2 regions of the Cytobacillus sp. FSL R7-0680 genome follow, and region 1 is predicted to be linked to the other one. Evidence: riboswitches for the same ligand, from Rfam matches in the RefSeq annotation. Region 1 holds a riboswitch; the other holds the start of a gene.
The links. A riboswitch is a leader RNA that binds a small molecule or an ion and turns the genes downstream of it on or off. The one in region 1 is predicted to bind FMN.
Positions count from the first base shown of each region.

Region 2: it holds a riboswitch for FMN, as region 1 does, so the genes downstream of both, ribE (riboflavin synthase) here and MKY26_RS09245 (ECF transporter S component) in region 1, are expected to answer to the same signal.

Region 1 covers NZ_JBBPAO010000001.1:1,864,025-1,869,969, reverse strand. Annotated here, with positions in the region: gene MKY26_RS09260 (peptidoglycan DD-metalloendopeptidase family protein) at 1-296, shown strand, start outside; gene MKY26_RS09255 (histidinol-phosphatase) at 502-1,314, shown strand; gene serA (phosphoglycerate dehydrogenase) at 1,465-3,039, opposite strand; FMN riboswitch at 3,302-3,467, shown strand; gene MKY26_RS09245 (ECF transporter S component) at 3,626-4,210, shown strand; gene MKY26_RS09240 (ferredoxin) at 4,513-4,761, opposite strand; gene MKY26_RS09235 (helix-turn-helix domain-containing protein) at 5,074-5,945, shown strand, end outside.
Region 2 covers NZ_JBBPAO010000001.1:1,633,290-1,639,234, reverse strand. Annotated here, with positions in the region: gene MKY26_RS08090 (ABC transporter permease subunit) at 1-938, shown strand, start outside; gene MKY26_RS08095 (sugar ABC transporter ATP-binding protein) at 1-7, shown strand, start outside; gene rbsB (ribose ABC transporter substrate-binding protein RbsB) at 978-1,910, shown strand; gene MKY26_RS08080 (hypothetical protein) at 2,053-2,454, shown strand; gene MKY26_RS08075 (hypothetical protein) at 2,717-2,917, shown strand; gene MKY26_RS08070 (YxiG family protein) at 3,007-3,471, shown strand; gene MKY26_RS08065 (hypothetical protein) at 3,589-4,011, opposite strand; FMN riboswitch at 4,446-4,588, shown strand; gene ribE (riboflavin synthase) at 4,849-5,490, shown strand; partial or broken gene ribB (3,4-dihydroxy-2-butanone-4-phosphate synthase) at 5,501-5,945, shown strand, end outside.

The DNA of each region.
Region 1 (5,945 bases):
TGGGGAATACCGGTGATTCCTCAGGGGTTCATTTGCATTTTGAAGTTCACGCAAACGAATGGACCTTTTCTAAGGAGAATGCGCTTGATCCTTTTTTAGTATTTAATCACGATGAGGATACGATACTTGTTTCAGGAAAAATGAACGGACCTCATATGGATACGTATGAAGTGAAAACAGGAGATACGTTATGGTCGATTAGTGAAAGGTATAATGTGACGGTAGCAGAATTGGTAAATAAGAATGGATTGCGGACAGAAAACATATATCCTAATCAAATATTACAGGTTCCCTAAATTGAAAGGAATACATACAAGGTACGTACATGTAATATGAAAATAAATGAAAAGGTTGTATTTTTTTAAAAAATCGCATCTTTTTTCAATCAAAATAATTTGACGCCATTTAAGTATTGATTATTCTAAAAAAATAGTTAAATCTCATTGTCCATGCCTCTTTTAAGGCGTATAATTGTTACATACAATTGAGGAGGCAGGCAAAATGTTAACGGATTATCATAATCATTTAGAGAACGGTACACTTACATTAGACTATTTAGAACAATTTACAAACGCGGCTAATAATAAAAATATTGGTTCATTTGGTATTTCTGAACATGCTTATCACTTTTACCAAACGGCAGATATTCTGCAAAATAAATGGGTAAATGAAAGACGATATTATGATATGAAGGATTATGTATCATTATTTCACCAAGCATGGAATAAAGAAATAGATGTAAAAATGTCCATTGAAATGGATTATACACCTGGAAAGCATAAGGAAATGGAGAAATTCATTCAATCATATGATTTTGATTATGTGATTGGCTCTGTCCATTGGGTAGGTGACTTTGGCATAGATTTAGCTGAGTACAAAAAGGAATGGGAACGACGCGATCTTTATGATGTATATCGTAAATATTATGATCAGATAGTTACTTTGGCTCAATCTAATCTATTTGATATTGTCGGCCATATTGACTTAGTGAAGATTTTTAAGTATGTTCCTCAGGATGAAGAGTTTCTATTAGAACAATATGAAAGAGCAACTGATGCTTTAGCACAATCAAAAACATGCGTGGAAATTAGTAGTGCTGGTTTAAGAAAACCTGTGGGTGAGCTATATCCAGATCCAAGATTATTACGAAAATGTTTTGAGAAGAATATACCAATCGTTCTATCGTCTGATGCTCATTTTCCCGAGCATGTTGGTGCAGACTTTGATCAATCGCTTGCATTAGCAAAAGAAATTGGATATTCATCCATCATGACTTTTTCAAAAGGTGAACGTAAAGAATACCCTTTAGGCTAGGAATAATGATGAATAGTGCTCAATTTAAAAAAGTCATTCATAAAATGAACAGGTTCTAATTGGAATCTGTTTGTGTTGTGAATGACTTTTACTTTTATCCTAAATATAAAAAAGAGTGGTCGACTGAGGGCCACTCTCTACAAAAAGGAATTATAAAATAATAGGATTAATAGAAACAATCTCATCTAAGTTGTTCAATAAGGAAAGCTCTTTGTCACTTAGTGGTTTGTCAAAAGCTAGCACCATAATCGCTTCTCCACCTGCTTGTTTACGACCTACTTGCATTGTGGCAATATTAATATGGTGATCGCCAAGGACTTGACCTACGTGGCCAATAACACCAGGTCTGTCCATATGTTGAATATAAAGAAGGTTACCTTCTGGTAAGAAGTCAATATTAAACCCGTTTAAATAGACAATTCTTGGCCCATAATGATCAATAAAGGTTCCTCTAACTGTAAATGCATTTTCTTCTCCTTTTGCTGTGACCGAAATGCAGTTGTCATAGCCAAATGCATCGGTGGAAATCTTTTCTCCAACAGTGATACCACGCTCTTTTGCAGTGAGTAATGCATTAACCTCATTCACGTTAACGTCAATTCTACCTTTGAAGAAACCGGACAGCATTGCTTTTGTTAAGTATGCAGTTTCTAAATCTGTCACTGAACCAGAGTAAGTAATAGAGAGTTCATGTACCCCTTCTTTAACACATTGAGTTAAAATATTTCCGATTTGTTTAGAGATTTGGTAAAAAGGTTGTATTTTTTCATAAATGTCTTTGGAGATAGCTGGTAAGTTAATTGAATTAGATACTGGATTTCCTTCAAAGTAAGTCCGAACTTCTTGAGCAACTTGTGTTGCTACATTTAATTGTGCTTCTTTTGTTGACGCACCTAAATGTGGCGTTACAATGACATTTTCATATTTCAAAAGTGGGTGTTCACCAGGTGGTTCAGTTTCAAATACGTCTAATGCAACTCCTCCAACATGTCCATTAGCCACATATTTAGCTAAATCTTGCTCATCAATGATACCACCACGGGCACAGTTAAGTAAGCGAACGCCTTTTTTTGTTTTTTTCAATGCCTCTTCATTGATAATCCCTCTTGTTTCAGGTGTAAGTGGAGTATGAACCGTAATAATATCAGATCTTTGCAGTATTTCATCTAATGTACTAGATTCTACACCGAGTTTTGCTGCACGTTCTTTCGTTAAAAAGGGATCGAATACTAACACACTCATACCAAATACTTTTGCTCGCTTGGCGATTTCACTCCCGATTCTTCCCATACCAACAATACCAAGACTTTTACCGAATAGTTCAGTACCTACATACTGATTTCTTTTCCATTCCAAATTCTTAACTGAGCTATGTGCTTGAGGAATATTTCTCATAAGGGAGGCCATCATAGCAAAAGTATGCTCTGCCGTAGAAATTGTGTTTCCGTCTGGTGCATTTATGACGATAATGCCTCTTTTAGTTGCTGCTGGAACATCAATATTATCGACACCCACACCTGCTCTTGCAATAATTTTTAACTTTGGCATCTCCGCCATTAATTCATCCGTTACTTTCGTGGCACTCCGTACTAACAAAGCCTCAATAGTTGATAAATCAACCTCGGGATCGTCGGTTTTCTTTTGAATAATTTCAGCATTTGTGTCGTTAAGTAAAGGGTATAAGCCTTCTTCACTAATGGCATCAGCCACTAATATTTGATACATGTATGAACCCTCCTAAGTTGGTTACTTAATTATCTGATTATTTTACAAGACGAATATTATTCTGTCAATTGGATTTATTGTTTGTGTTTAAAATGGAAACGCTTTAATGTAGTAAAATAAAACGATCTTCGTGGAAAGAAAATTTTATCTCCTGAAGACAAATGTGCATAATGAAAGGAATGTTTTTAATTCGAGATATTTACTATTTTAGGCTTCACAAATGAATTATTTTTCAGTATAATGAAGTTGTCAAATAAATATGGTCTATCTTCGGGGCAGGGTGAAATTCCCGACCGGCGGTGATAAGTATTTATACTTTAAGCCCGCGAGCCTAAAAGTGGAGTGCAATTAGCACGAAGCGTTTGTATTGGGCAGGATTTGGTGAGAATCCAAAGCCGACAGTAAAGTCTGGATGGGAGAAGATGGAGGTTCTGCTAACGTTCAAAGTATACACTACAAGAACGTTTATTAAGAATGTCTTTGTTCAATTCTCCCTCAAGTTTACTTGAGGGTTTTGTTATGCAAAGACGCTTATTTGCTGAACCTTTCTTCTATAGGAGAGATAGCCTAAAAGGAGAGAGGAAAATTGAAGAAGTTAAATGTCAAAGCTTTTGTTGCAATCGGTATGTTGAGTAGTATCGCGTATATTCTTATGTTGTTAAACTTTCCATTACCACCGTTTCCGAACTTTTTGATGATTGACTTTAGTGATATCCCTGCTTTAGTGGCTGCGTTAATATTTGGTCCGATTGCGGGAATACTGGTCGAATTGTTTAAAAATGTGTTGGATTATTTTATGACGGGAAGTGCTACTGGTGTACCTGTTGGTCATATTGCTAACTTTGTAGCAGGTTTATTATTTATTTTGCCAACCTATTATGTTTATACAAAGATGAAATCCAAAAAAGGTATGACAATAGGATTAATCATTGGCACAAGTGTAATGGCTGTATCCATGAGTTTGCTTAATTATTTCGTCTTTTTACCTGCCTATACAATGTTTTTAAATATGCCCGCTATGTCAGGACCAGAAATGCGTTCAACTGCAGTCATGTTTATTCTACCTTTTAACTTTATTAAAGGAATTTTAATGGCATCGGTATTTATGCTTGTATTTGCTAAGATGAGTAATTGGATTAATAAACAAAGATCGCTAAATACGATTGCTTAATTTATAAAGGAGGCATCTAACTTTGAAAAGTTAGATGCCTTTTAATATATAATTTTATGCCGCTTAAGTAGAATTGTCACTCTTATCCATCATATTACATCATTCGTAAAAGCACCAATGAACTCATATGCAATCCTCGATAACTACTATTTTAATTCCAACTGGATAATTGATGAAGGGAACGATTTTTATTCGAATGAGTATACGAGTATGTGATTCCCTGTAGCTCATAGAAAAAACGAGCAAATCCCTAAAATAGGATTTACTCGTTTTCTTTTTTTACAATTAGATTTCTTTTTGTTCTATTCGTATTTTAACGGATCACCATCAAAGGCATCGTCTGCGACTTTTATTGAGTCAGTTGGACAGCCTTCAAATGCATCCATCATATCTTCTATAAGAACATCGGGAATTTCAACAATTCCTTCATTATCATCTAGTGTTACAAATGCGATGCCCTCATCATCGTAATCATAAATGTCTGGAGCTGCCGCACCACATGCGCCACAAGCAATACATGTTTCTTTGTCAACAATTGTATACTTCGCCATGGAATAACCTCCTATTTAAAATCTTTTTCATGTTAAAGCACGAAAATATCTGCCGAAACACTTACCACATGTTCTATTGTAAATCTGTCTTGTAAACATTTCAATAAAAATCTACCATCTAGAATAGTCTATGGTGGGACTTTTCATCTTGTTCATGATGAAAAATTGACTGATATTATCACGTATATAACGGTTTCATGATACAATGAAATTCAACAAAAAAAATTAAAATAATGTCGAAAAAGTCTGCAAATTCACCACGGAAATGCTATTCTAAAAACTAATTAGTCAATGAATAAAGGGGAGAGAAATGTGAGCGTTATTCAGAAATTGGTCTTATTTTGTCTAAAATCAATTGAGAATCAGAGAACTGCTTATGCCATTTTACATTTGCTTAATGGCAAAAAGTCATCTCAAACAATACAAGATGCTCATTTATTTCACTTGAAGCAATACTTTCATGTGTTACCCCATTTGGCAAGAGAGGAATTTAATCAAATATTAGATCATCTTTTAGAGGAGAAATATGTCACTTGTCTTGGTGAGGGGTCTTATCGAATGACGGAAAAAGGGGATATGTATCTCCAAGAGTTTGCTGAACCAATCATACCTAGCTATCTCAATGGCTGGTCATATAACCGGATGGACAAACTTTTTTGGGAGCGCCTTTCTCTTATGGTTCAAGTAATTTCTAACCTAGTCGCATATAACGGAAGGTATCTCCCTATTCAAAATAATAAACCTGATCTTGATTGGTTAAAGAACTTTATTCAAAGGAATAGAATCAATCGCCATGAGTTGGCAACACAACTGTTTAAGGAGTTACAACAAATTTTAACGAATAAAAAAATTGACCCTCTTATTCTCATTCTAAGGTTAACAGGAAGTAATCGAATTGGCTTAACACAGCAGCAGGCAGCCGAACAGTTGCAAATGTCAATGTTAACCTATCAGTTACATTTTACAAATGTGATTCACATGATATTAACTGAAGTAAAAGAAAATAACACCTCTTATCCGTTACTCGAGCAAATATTAGAGACAAAAGAGACAAATGAGTGGTTACAGCTAACACAATCAACAAGAAAAACAGCTATCTATTTAAATCAAGGATACGATATTGAGGATATTATTAAAATAAGAAAATTAAAACAAGGAACAATTGAAGATCATATTGTGGAATT
Region 2 (5,945 bases), 230 kb from region 1:
AAATTAGTAAAGGCATCGGCTCCATTCAAAAGCTAGGACCGGTTTTAGGCTTACTGCTCATCATTATTATTTTATCGGTTATGAGTCCAAGCTTTACAACAGCTGACAATATACTGAACGTATTAAGACAAGTTTCAATCAATGCTTTAATTGCGTTTGGAATGACATTTGTTATCTTGACAGGGGGAATCGACTTATCTGTCGGTTCGATTTTAGCGCTATCTTCCGCACTTACTGCAGGTATGTTAGCTAGTGGTATGGATCCGGTAATTGCGGTTCTTCTCGGTTTATTAGCAGGTGCTTTAATGGGACTTGTCAACGGCGTAATTATTGCAAAAGGTAAAGTCGCTCCTTTTATTGCAACATTAGCGACAATGACAATTTTCAGAGGGTTAACACTTGTTTATACAGAAGGTCGACCAATAACTGGTCTATCTGATGCTTTTAGCTTTCAAATGATTGGTAAAGGTTATTTTCTCGGGGTACCATTTCCTGTTGTTACGATGCTGTTAGCTTATTTATTTTTATACTTCTTGCTAAAGAAAACAACTTTTGGTCGCGGTGTTTATGCGATTGGTGGGAATGAAGAAGCCGCTAAGCTCTCTGGTTTAAAAGTGGATCGCTTGAAAATGGGTGTTTATGCGATTTCAGGATTATTTGCTGCAGTTGCCGGAATTACGTTAACTTCTCGTCTTGACTCTGCACAGCCAACAGCTGGTACAAGCTACGAATTAGATGCCATTGCGGCAGTTGTTCTTGGTGGGACAAGTCTTTCAGGCGGACGCGGATGGATCTTTGGTACATTAATTGGTGCTTTGATTATTGGTGTACTTAATAATGGTTTGAATTTATTAAATGTATCATCTTTCTACCAACAAGTGGTGAAGGGCGGCGTCATTCTATTAGCTGTACTAATTGATAGAAAGAAAGCTGCTTAACATATATGATTTGCAAACCTATGAAGGAGGAATACTCAAATGAAAAAAATATGGAAGCTTCTTACTTTGGTTTTAGTAGTCGCTTTATTAGGTGCATGTTCATTAAATAATGGGGCTGATGATAATGAAGCAACTGATAATGATGAAAAAGCATCAGGAGAAAAAACAATTGGTCTATCGATTTCTACATTAAATAATCCTTTCTTTGTTACACTACGTGATAGTGCAGAGGCGAAGGCAAAAGAGCTTGGTTATGCGATTAAAACAGTAGATGCACAAGATGACCCAGCAACACAAGTAAGTGATATTGAGGATTTAATTCAACAAGGTGTTGACTTATTAATTATTAATCCAGCTGATTCAGCAGCGGTTGCTTCTGCCATTACATCAGCTAATAATGCAGATATCCCGGTTATTACTGTTGATAGAAGTGCAGAAGGTGGCGAAGTTGTCGCTCACGTAGCTTCTGATAATGCAGAAGGCGGTAAAATGGCAGGAGAATTTATCATTGAACAACTTGATGGCGAAGGAAAAGTAGTTGAACTTGAAGGGATCCCTGGTTCATCGGCAGCACGCGAAAGAGGTGCGGGTTTCAATGAAGCCATTGAAGCATCTGACAATGTGGAAGTAGCAACAAAACAATCTGCGAATTTTGATCGTGCAGAAGGCTTAACAGTAATGGAAAACATCATCCAAAGCAATAAAGATGTCCAAGCTGTATTTGCTCATAATGATGAAATGGCACTTGGTGCTTATCAAGCATTAACGGCTGCTGGATTGAAAGATGTCATTGTTGTCGGGTTCGACGCAACAGATGATGCCATTGCTGCAGTTGAAGGTGGCGATATGGCAGCAACAGTCGCTCAAAAACCAGACAGAATGGGCGAGCAAGCTGTAGAAACAGCCAAAAAAGTACTCGATGGTGAAACGGTGGAAGAATTTATCCCTGTTGAGTTAGAGTTAATTAAATAAGGAAATGATTGAATGAAGCACGTGTAGATTCTGCTTAAAGGTGGAATGAGCACGTGCTTTTTTATTTTCTAAGTGAACGCAGGTTAAGGAAAGAAGTGTGAAAGAAATATATAAGCGGTTAGTATGAAATGAGTGTATAATTATGGTAATCATTATATTTTGTGAAGAAGCGAGTGGTAGAATGATCCCTGCAAATACTTTCGGTGTTGATATGACGAACGCCGCAACGCCTTATTTTCAAGTAGTGAAAGACAATCGAATTCGGTTCGGTTTAGAGACATTCAGACAACATCCGGGTTTAGCGAAAAGCTTATTTCATCATCTATTTCCTATAGAGGAAAAGTTAGATATGACTTTTATTTCTGGTTATCAAGATATTGATAGCACAAGGGTAAGGAGAGAAAAGTTAAATTTACGACGGTTTTTTAAGATAAATAATTGGTCTAATGAAGTAGTTTGGGAAGAAGAAATGAGCAGTTATTTTGTCTTTTCAACAGTAAAGAACGTCAAATCATCTGCGTTTTTTCGCTATACCCTTAAATGATTGGTTGGTCACACGTCACTCTATATTTGTTTTGTGCATCGTGCTTTTTTATTTTATATTAGTTCTGATGTACTGGATATAGTTGCAAATGCGCATACGATAAGGAGATTAAAAGATCTATTCCCTGAAATGTATGATACTTTCTACGAAGATGAGTAATCTTCTGTAAGACGGATTAGCAAATAGTGTTACCGTCATCAAGAAATTACCGAAAAAACGGTAAATGTAATTCGATGTCTAACAATTAAAGGATAGGAGAAAAATGATGAATATAAACAGGAAAGATTTACTTAATGCTGCTTGGATTATTGGAATTTGCTTTATATTGGGATCCTGTACTATTGCTGGAGCGATTGAGAGTCTACTAGATAATAGTTTAGCGAATGATGGTCATTATGAACAACAAAGATTCAATGACAATTTTGAAAGGTATATTGAAATACTCGAAAACAAAGGGGAATAAACTGTCAAAAAGAAGATGTTTGACTGAAATATCGCCGGTAGATTGTGTGCTTTCCACAGGTAATAGAAAAAAGTAAACGGGGTGATCAGATGTCTAGCGGTCCAAATAGAATAAATACTTTGTTTGCCGAAAAAGCAGAATACTGGGATTTAGATGATTTACAGATTGATTATTTAAATGAATCCATTACATTAAAATTACTTAGTTGTCATAAACAACAAATTAAGAGAACCTACATCTTCATAAAGGAAGTGATGTCGTTCTTTGTTTATCAAGAGCCTAATGTAGGAACGATACGCTTAAATGACCGTAGTTTTACTGATGCGAATTTATTAAGCGAAATTAGTTATCACAAGAATGGTTTTGGTCATATAAAAATTGAAAGTTTAGAATCAGATTTGAAAGAAATCGAAAAATTACATGCTAAAACTAATTTTTACTTTCAAGTAAATAATAAAGACTCATTTTTTATTGAAGCCAATAGTGTGCAAATCAATGATGAACGGTTTGTAAACCTTCTTGCAGATAGTAGAACACTGAAATATTGTGAATGAAGCAAACTTTATGGAGTGTGATGAATTTATTATAGAAAGAATTGGAGCTATTTTCAGATAAAAATACTGTCAGCAATATTAATAGCGCTATTAGCTTTATGCATAATGTTAATATTGTTAAAACGGTAAGATGAAAAAGTGTTTCTTTCGTTCTAGTTTTATTTCCTCATCAAATTCCTTATTTTCGTATGTCCATTTAATTTGTAAAGAGTAATTCGCATCCAACGGGGCGCCTTCGATACTGACAAATTCAATAACATCTCCCTGAGGAAAATCACTTGGCTTATCGTATAAAGTGACCATTTCCTCTCCAGATTTAAATACCAAAAAATTCAGAGTAGGGAGATTGGTCCCTCCTAACCAAGTTGCCTCTCCTTTCCAAATCCCTTTAGGGTTAGGAGAATGATGAGGGCTATATTCCGCTCTCCAATTTCCATCGGAGCTCTTTCCTTTTAGTACAATTGGTTGCTTACAAGAATAAATCATCCAAGACACTAAAATTAAAGGAAAGATGAAAATAATAATTAATTTTCTATTCATAGATGGGCTTCCTTTTATAGTTGGATTTTGTAATTTTTATGTTATCTTTATGTCCTGATGAATAGTTATTTACAAAAACACACCTTCTTTTCTATGTAATTTAATAGAAATAATGTATTTAACTGTATTTAACTGTATTTTATATCATACATAGATGAATTGACAACTTTAAGGAGTAAAGAAAAAATTGAGGTAGGGTTTTGAAATATAATATTAGATATATAACTATTATCCTTTTTCTGTCTCAAATGTTAGGGTGATGGTTTATTTTAGTTTTCTTTATGTATAATCTCCTATTTAACACTCTTTCTATTGATTAATTACTTATTTACATTTATCCTATATTTAGATACTGTAATAAGAGCAGGGGAATCTTTATTTATTTTAAAAGTATTAGATACTGTCTGTTCTCTATAGTATCAACAATTTAATAGAATATCCTTCGGGGCAGGGTGAAATTCCCAACCGGCGGTGATGAGGGTGACCTCTTAGTCCGTGACCCGGGCTCAGGAATGAGAACGGTGGATTTGGTGCAATTCCAAAGCCGACAGTATAGTCTGGATGGGAGAAGGATGCGTGTGTGTAAAAACGTTCAAAAACAGTTGATTTTGACGTTTATTTGGCCATGATTACTTTTCCCGTATACGTATTCGTATACGGGTTTATTTATTCATGAGTATTTTAAAAAGGGTGGTGATGATATGGGATAACGATAAGTGTGAGTCCAACTCTTTTTGTAATTTTCAACAAACTCTCCCGATACCGCGTATTTGCCCCGAGCGGAAAATTTCAACTTTTACTTAAACGAATAAATCTTATGCAGAGAGGTTGATCATTCTGTTTACAGGTATTATCGAAGAAATCGGTACTGTACAAAGAACGATTCATCGTGGATCTACTATTCAATTAGTGTTCAATGCTACAAAGATTATGGATGATATCCATATCGGTGATAGCATCGCTGTGAACGGTGTTTGTTTAACAGTGACCGAATTCCAACAAAGAAGTTTTACAGCAGATGTGATGCCAGAAACTTTTCATGCGACATCGCTTTCCTCTTTAAAAGTAGGAAGCAATGTGAATTTAGAAAGAGCGATGTTAGCAGGAGGAAGATTTGGCGGCCATTATGTAAGTGGTCATGTGGATGAAACGAGAAAAATTTTAAAAAAACAAAGACAAGAAAATGCGATTTATCTTTCAATTTCACTATCAGAGAAGTATCAGCATCTAATTCTACCTAAAGGATCTGTTGCTATTGATGGCACTTCATTAACAGTGATGGAGGTAGGGGATGGTTATTTTACGATTGCGTTAATTCCTCATACAGCTGAAGAAACGGTGATTAGTGAAAAAAAGCCAAATGATACTGTCAATATCGAATATGATTTATTTGCTAAATATGTATTTGCCTTTTCAGACACATCGAAACGTGAAAGAAATTTCGAACAGTTATTAGAGAATAATGGATTCTTAAGTTAGGAGGGAATATATGAGTCACTCAATTGAAGAAGCGATTGCTGACTTGAAAATGGGAAAAGTGATTATCGTTTGTGATGATGAGAATCGTGAGAATGAGGGTGATTTTATCGCTGTTGCCGAGTATGCTTCAGCTGAAACAATCAATTTTATGGCGACAGTGGGAAGAGGGCTTATTTGCGTGCCGATTGAGCAGTCAATCGCCAAAAAATTAGACTTGCATCCGATGGTAACTAATAATACAGACAGCCATCAAACTGCTTTTACTGTAAGTATTGATTATAAAGAGACAACGACTGGTATAAGTGCATTTGAACGGTTTTTAACCGTAGAAAAAATGTTAGACGACAAAACACAAGCATCAGACTTCAATCGTCCAGGTCATATTTTCCCCCTTATAGCGAAGGATGGTGGCGTCCTTGAGCGTTCAGGCCATACGGAAGCGGCAGTAGATTTAG